DNA from 2 places in the Rhodopirellula halodulae genome. Region 1 is predicted to be linked to the other one. Evidence: riboswitches for the same ligand, from Rfam matches in the RefSeq annotation. Region 1 holds a riboswitch; the other holds the start of a gene.
What was found. A riboswitch is a leader RNA that binds a small molecule or an ion and turns the genes downstream of it on or off. The one in region 1 is predicted to bind cobalamin.
Positions count from the first base shown of each region.

Region 1 (3,415 bases):
TGAGCAACAGTTCGTCTTCCGCGAAACCGTTGTCGTTGCGATTCGAGAAATCACCGGACAGTTGTGCGCCGATCGTTTCAAAGCCAACCGTTGCCAACCCCGTCTCTTTCGCGTGCAGCACGGCGACGCCATCAACGTCCAATCCCGCACTGCCGACTGTCGGTGTCGGGTCATAGATCGGATCGCCCTGCCCATCTGTGACAGTGCCGTCGCCAAAAATATCAACTAACCGAACATGCGTGATGGCGGTGACATCCAAGCCGGCACTGCCGCGCAGTTCTTCCAGGTCGAAGGGAGTTCCGAAACCACCGCGGTATTTGCCCGCCAAGTTGTTTAGGTTCGTCGCGTCCAAGGAGCCAAAGGCACCGACCGCAGCATCGGTTCGCGAATCGCTTTCGAATCGTACAAAATTTGTGCCGTCCGAAGAAACCTCCACAAAGCCCAGTTCAAGAAAGGTATCCGAGAAGGAGTTTTCAAACACAGCAAAGTCGAAGCCCAGGCCGTCTCGAATGGGCTCGTCGAATGTGAGTGTCAACGTTCCGTTTCGACCCAACGATACAATGCTTCCCGAAAGTCCCTCCGCGGGACCGAGAGCCTGTGAGCTGTCTTGCCAAGTGTCGCTGACTTCGGCTCCGGGCGAGTAGTCCGAAACGCCTGTCGCCCAGCCCACGATTGCCGGTGATTCACGATCAATCGCGGTCGATCCTTCTTGTCCGGCGGCGGGAGCGTACGGACCTGCCGCGAGGAGACGACGGTTTTCCAGCGATTCCAACGCCAGGCGAAGTTGTTGGCGTCGGGCGGTGCGGGTGAAGTTTCGAAAAAACACGGGAGTTCTCAAGGGTGGTGAATCGTTGGGTGTGTCTTACAGATTGGCGTTGTCGTGGCCCGCACGGGTGCAAAGAGCAGCCAGGATTTCCAAGTCAAGTTGCTCGGTCAAAAACGAGACAGATCCATCCACTTTCAAAACCATCACTCCGCCAACATGGAAACTACGCATGTCGTTCTCAAATGCGGGGGCTTGGTTGATGCTAAAAGCTTGGTCGAAAAGATTGCGACCGTTGATCCATTGCCCATCGGGAAAGGCGGCGTCTTCTGACACAATCACTGTGTGCGAACTGCCATCCAACACATCCCGAAAGGCCAATGCTCGATCGTGAAGCATCATGCCGTTGGGCGGATCGTTGCGACCGGTGATCCGTTGGCCATAGATGCCGCCGTAGTCCGAAGCACCCCTTCCCTGAATCGTGCCCTCGGAACGTGGAGTGGTTGGGCAGAGAAAACCAGGAAGCACGGTCGAGGCTGCCTCCTCGTTTTCGGGGGCATCGAATGGCAGACCAAAATCGATCTGTTCGGCAAGGGATGCTTGCTCCAAGAAAGGCAACACGAACGCCGACCAAGCATGCTGTTTCCCATTGGGAAATTGCGGTCGGACCTCAATTGCGCCCGGTGGAAAGTGTCGATAGGCCGAGTGGTAGTTCTGCAGTGCCAATCCGATTTGGTGCAAGTTGTTTTGGCAACTGGCTCGTCGCATGGCTTCACGGGCGGCTTGCACCGCTGGCAACAACAAACCGACCAATACGCCAATGATGGCGATCACAACCAACAGCTCCACCAAGGTGAAACCTGTTTGCGCAGTTCGAGCGGGGTTTTGTTGGAACGCGGGAAGGAGCACGATGCCATGCAGTCGATGCGGTCTGCTCGCCCGACGATGTTGATGCTATCAACCTCGTTGAACAATCCAAACCGAAGTGGATGAAAATGGCAAAGCGAAAGTCCGTTTCGCTTCGACGCCGACCTCGCCCAAGAAGGTCACTTAGCGTCCGTTGCGTGGTAGGTCTTCTGACTCCCGACAAAAACTGCAACCTTCGCCTTCTCGTCCGTCACGGAAAACTCCGATCAATGACAATGGCACAAGAGGAAGGATAGCTGCTGAAGTTGAATCAACTTCATGTCGGATACAGCGGCCGGGCCGTCTCGGAATCGCACCGAAGTTCCCTGTTTCCAGACTGTCAGCTTCGACAGACTGGCACCACGTAACGTTGGCGGTAGTATTCCCAGCCGCCTTCGGGTTGTCAATCCAATTCCTTCGACCCGAAAAATTGGAACTGCGGAAATGCAAGCGTTTCATGATGCCAAAAGACCGGCCGGGGACTTTGGGCGATTCGTTCACCGCTGGTAAATCGGTAGGTAGTGATAGCGAACGCTGAGACTCAAAATCGACAGAGCGGTCGCGTACGCCAAGCCGACGTTTCTTTCCTCGCCCTGATGGCTGGCCCAAGATCCGTTGTCGGATTGCAGACGCAGCAGCAGTTCGGGAACCAATTTCGCCGCCGTTTCAGCGGCCTCGCCACCGACCTGGTGCATCCCCTGGGCGTAGTAGTACATGCCATAGAAGAAGAAGCGTTCGTTGGTGCGAGGCGGATGTTCCAGCAACCACGCCGCCGCCCCCGCAACCAATGGCGAGTCGTACCGTCCGCAGGTTTGCATGGCGAGCAGACCAGCGGCGGTCATGGTGAAGGCTGGATGATGCGTGCCGGGTGTGTAGGCAAAACCGCTGACCTTTTCTCGCGGTTGCCCGTTCTCATCAAGAGGCGATGTGTAGGACTCTTCCAGGTATTCCACCGCAAATTCAATGGCCTCGGCGGGAACATCCAGTCCGTCATTCTTAGCCGATCGCAATGCCATGACTTGCCAAACCGAGACCGACAAATCTGAATCACGGGAATCGGGTTTGTAACGCCACCCGCCTTGCAGACGTTGCGGTTTGCGAACCGCTTGAGACTTCAGAATGACCTGAATCGCTTGAACCAGTGCTTGATGAATTCGTTCGTTTTGATCAATTGTGGCTCCCATGCCAAGGATCTCGGTCAGCATGAGCGTGGTGATGCCATGCCCATACATTCGGGATCCATCATGGTGTCCAAAATAACCCTTCGTTTGATTCCTGGGTTGCAACACAAATTCGATGGCCCTGCTCATGGCTCGGCCTTCAGCGGTCCTGGGCTCTGGGATTGTGCCGATGGAGGCCAGAGCCATGATGACCAAAGACGTCATGGCGGTTGAGTTTCCGCGGTCTGCGATCGAGCCGTCGGCCTTTTGCAACCGAAGAAGAAACTGCACGCCCCGGCGCACGGATTGGTCAATCGAGTCGTCCACGTACAGGTCACGTGGGTCTTCGGCTGCCCGCGTTGTTGTGCCATTCATCGTGGTCAGTGAGCCAAGCATCATTGGACCGACAGATGATGCAAGCAGTCTCGCCAAACACTGGCGGCGAGTCTCGATAGCATGATCATTCCGACTCATTGTCAGCCTCCTTGTCCCGGGGCGCTGACGACTTCGATTTGCTGGATTCGGCCGAGACTGCTTCGAAATAGGCCTGCACCGCGCGTCGATAGGTCAGCGGGATCCGCACTTT
Region 1 is NZ_JAJKFV010000029.1:1,576,897-1,580,311, forward strand. It holds gene LOC70_RS18640 (DUF4465 domain-containing protein) at 1-826, opposite strand, end outside; gene LOC70_RS18645 (DUF1559 family PulG-like putative transporter) at 863-1,672, opposite strand; cobalamin riboswitch at 1,813-2,049, opposite strand; gene LOC70_RS18650 (prenyltransferase/squalene oxidase repeat-containing protein) at 2,167-3,228, opposite strand; gene LOC70_RS18655 (peptidase) at 3,290-3,415, opposite strand, start outside.

Region 2 (3,415 bases), on a different contig from region 1:
TGGAGCGATCGATCGCGTTGGCACAAAGCAATGTCATTGAACCACACGATTTGCCGCGACCGCTCAGAGAGCCGTCTGTTTCGGAAAGCCTGTCCGTTGCCGAATTGGCGGAGGTTTCGCGAGACGAAGCGTTGGACACAGCGGATCGAACCTACCTCAAAACATTGTTGTCAAAACATCGCGGGGTGATTGCCAGTGCAGCTCGACAAGCCGGGTTGTCACGCCAAGGCATGAACAAATTGCTGAAACGACATGGCATCGACGCGAACGAATTCCGGCAAACCACGGAGTTATAGGCGCGATGCTAGCTTGACCGCGGGTGAGACTCACTGGGAACCGAGATCGATGAATCGCTTTCGTCCGATTGTTGCCATCGAGACTCGGATTGGCGTAGCCTCACCGTTGCGGGAGTTGGCTCGCTCGGTGACTGGTTGGACGGCATCGATTCGTTCAACGTTTGGACTAACTGCGTCAGGTCGTCTTCGCTGATATCGACAAACGTGTCGAGGGAGCGAATGGCGGACAAGACGCGTTCGTGATCCAGCGACAATTCGCGTTGTTGCAGGTTGACGTTTTCTTTACGATCGATTCGCCATGCTGCCGGGTAGCGACGCCACGCGAACGGCGCGTTGATGAGAACTGCGACGGATGCCATCACCAACGCATTCAAGAAAACGGGATAGATGACGTAGGCATATCCCAATTCGTGGATCGCGGTGCCACCCATCACCGCGGTGAACGCGGTCGCGCCACCGGGCGGATGAATGCAGCGACACTGGATCATCAGGCCGATCGCCAACCCGACGGCGGCCGCGGTCGCCAGACTCGGATGTGAGATCCATTGTTGGCAAGTGACACCGATCATGGCCGACAACGTGTGTCCCGCCAGCACGGGCCAGGGTTGTGAGAGTGGGCCATGGGGAACCGCGTACAGCAGCACCGCACTCGCACCCATGGATGCAACCACTCCGGCAGCAGCGATTGCCGGTACGTTCCACTGCGTGATCCAAATCACGCACAAAATTGCGCAAGTGGCACCGATGGTCGAAACCAATTTATCAGTGAAACTGGTTTCAACGATCTCAATGCCGAGCCATCGTAACGCTCGCATGAAGTTCAACTGAACAGAGTTGGATTGCATCGAGTTCGCGATGTCCGCTCATCGCGATTCCCACTGCAATTCACCCGTAGGTTAGATCACAAGGCGATGTCGTCAAGGGAAGCCAACCAAGTTGACACGTCATCATGCATCGGTATATTCGCGGCCGTTCAAGGTGCTCGTCATTGCAAGCAAACGATGACGAGGAACAGGGAACTCCGGTGAAATTCCGGGACGGTCCGGCCGCTGTGTGCCGCCTGCGATCCTAACCGATCGCGATTGAATTCCTTTCTGTTTTACGTCATTGCTCGCTGTATCGGCGGGTGAGAAGGCGATGGAATCAATGAGGGTGGTGAGTCAGAAGACCTACCTTGATCGAGACGGTTTTGTGCCTTCCTGGATTGAGGCGATCGTTGCGACGTTGGATCGATGGCAACCATCGACGTGCGTCGGATATCAACCTTGGCGTGCTTTCACTGCGTTGCTCAACGCCCCTTCGTTTACGTTTCCTGCGTCTCTTCCATTGCGCGTCGAATGACGCTTTGAAAAAGAGGAGACGCTCGGAACAACAGAAGAAATCCGTCTTCACTGAATCGCCGAACCCTGTTTTGCCGCGGTGCAGTGGCAATCTGACTTGTCCTGCAGGAGACGATCTTCATCGGGGGTGGTGCACATCGAAGTGATTGCGTGCAAACGATGACTGTGAGATGTCCGCGGGTGAGACCACGGCATGCTTCAGAAAGGATCTTTGAAATGCAATCAGCCGCTGTCTCGACCATCCGAGTCACCAAACGTGATGGTCGCATCGTCCCGTTTGACCCACAACGAATCGCAAATGCACTGCGTAAGGCATTTGAAGCGGAAGCCCAGCACTCGGGCGAAACAATCACCGAAGATCACGTCGCATCCGAAATCGACCACATCATCGCGTGCGTGATCCAGGCAACGTCCACGCACGCCGGCCAAACGTTGAGCGTTGAGGAGATCCAAGACCGTGTCGAGATCGGGTTGATGGAACGCTCGCACTTCCGCGTTTCGCGTCGTTACATCCTCTACCGGACCGAGCACGCCCGCCAACGTGCCGTGCGGATGACGAGCAACGAACTGGATGATCTGCCCGCGTCCCACACGGACAATGATTCGCGGTTGAATGTGGAGATCGAACCGGGAATTCGCATTCCTTTTCAACGCGGTCGCTTGTTGCGTTTCTTGCGAGCCATCCCCGAGGCCAACACGGACGAAATCGATGTGGAGGATCTGGTCGACGAAGTCGTGCGAGGCGCGTTTGACGCGATGACGCCCCGTGACATTGCGAAGTTGTTGGTGCTGTCCGCACGCAGTCGTATCGAACGCGACCCGGCGTACGATCGGCTGGCGGCGGCTTTGCAACGAGCGGTGCTCTACCGAGAAACGTTGGGGGTGACACAGGTTGATCCCGATTTCGAATCTCTGTACCGCAGTCGCTTCGAATTGAACTTGATCGAAGGAATCCGGGCCAAGCGAATTTCGGAAGAGTTGAAGTCGTTTGATTTGGATCGTTTATCGAATGCGATGGTGCCGCAGCGCGATCAGGCGTTCCGATATCTGGGCGTGCAGACGCTCTACGATCGCTACCTGCTGCATCTCGACGGCCGGCGAATTGAAACGCCACAAATGTTTTGGATGCGAGTGGCGATGGGCCTGGCTTTGGCGGAAGAACCAAACCAACGGGATGAACGTGCGATCAAGTTTTATGTACTGCTGTCGACGTTCCGCTTCACCAGTGCCACGCCGACGCTGTTCAATTCAGGAACCTGCCATCCACAACTCAGCAGTTGCTACCTGACCACCGTGCAGGATGATCTGGCGCATATCTTCAAAAGTTTTTCTGACAACGCGATGCTTTCGAAGTGGGCGGGCGGTCTGGGGAACGACTGGACCAACGTGCGTGCCACCGGTGCCTTGATCCAAGGCACCAACGGAACCAGCCAAGGCGTGATTCCGTTTCTGAAAGTCGTGAACGACGCGGCGGTGGCGGTGAACCAGGGCGGCAAACGCAAAGGAGCGGTCTGTGCCTACATGGAGCCTTGGCATTTGGATTTCGAGGAATTCCTCGATCTGCGAAAGAACACCGGTGATGACCGGCGCCGCACTCACGACATGCACACCGCCGCATGGATCCCGGACCTGTTCATGCAACGGGTTCGCGACAATCAATCGTGGACCTTGTTTTCACCGGACGAGGTTCCGGATCTGCATGATTTGTATGGTGAAGAATTCAATCGTCGCTACGAACTGTGCGAACAAATGGCTCGGGAAGGAAAGCTGCGACAACAC
Region 2 is NZ_JAJKFV010000030.1:231,695-235,109, forward strand. It holds gene LOC70_RS22930 (sigma-54-dependent transcriptional regulator) at 1-296, shown strand, start outside; gene LOC70_RS22935 (HPP family protein) at 305-1,141, opposite strand; cobalamin riboswitch at 1,256-1,487, shown strand; gene LOC70_RS22940 (ribonucleoside-diphosphate reductase subunit alpha) at 1,796-3,415, shown strand, end outside.
Region 2: another riboswitch for cobalamin. It lies ahead of LOC70_RS22940 (ribonucleoside-diphosphate reductase subunit alpha); the one in region 1 lies ahead of LOC70_RS18645 (DUF1559 family PulG-like putative transporter).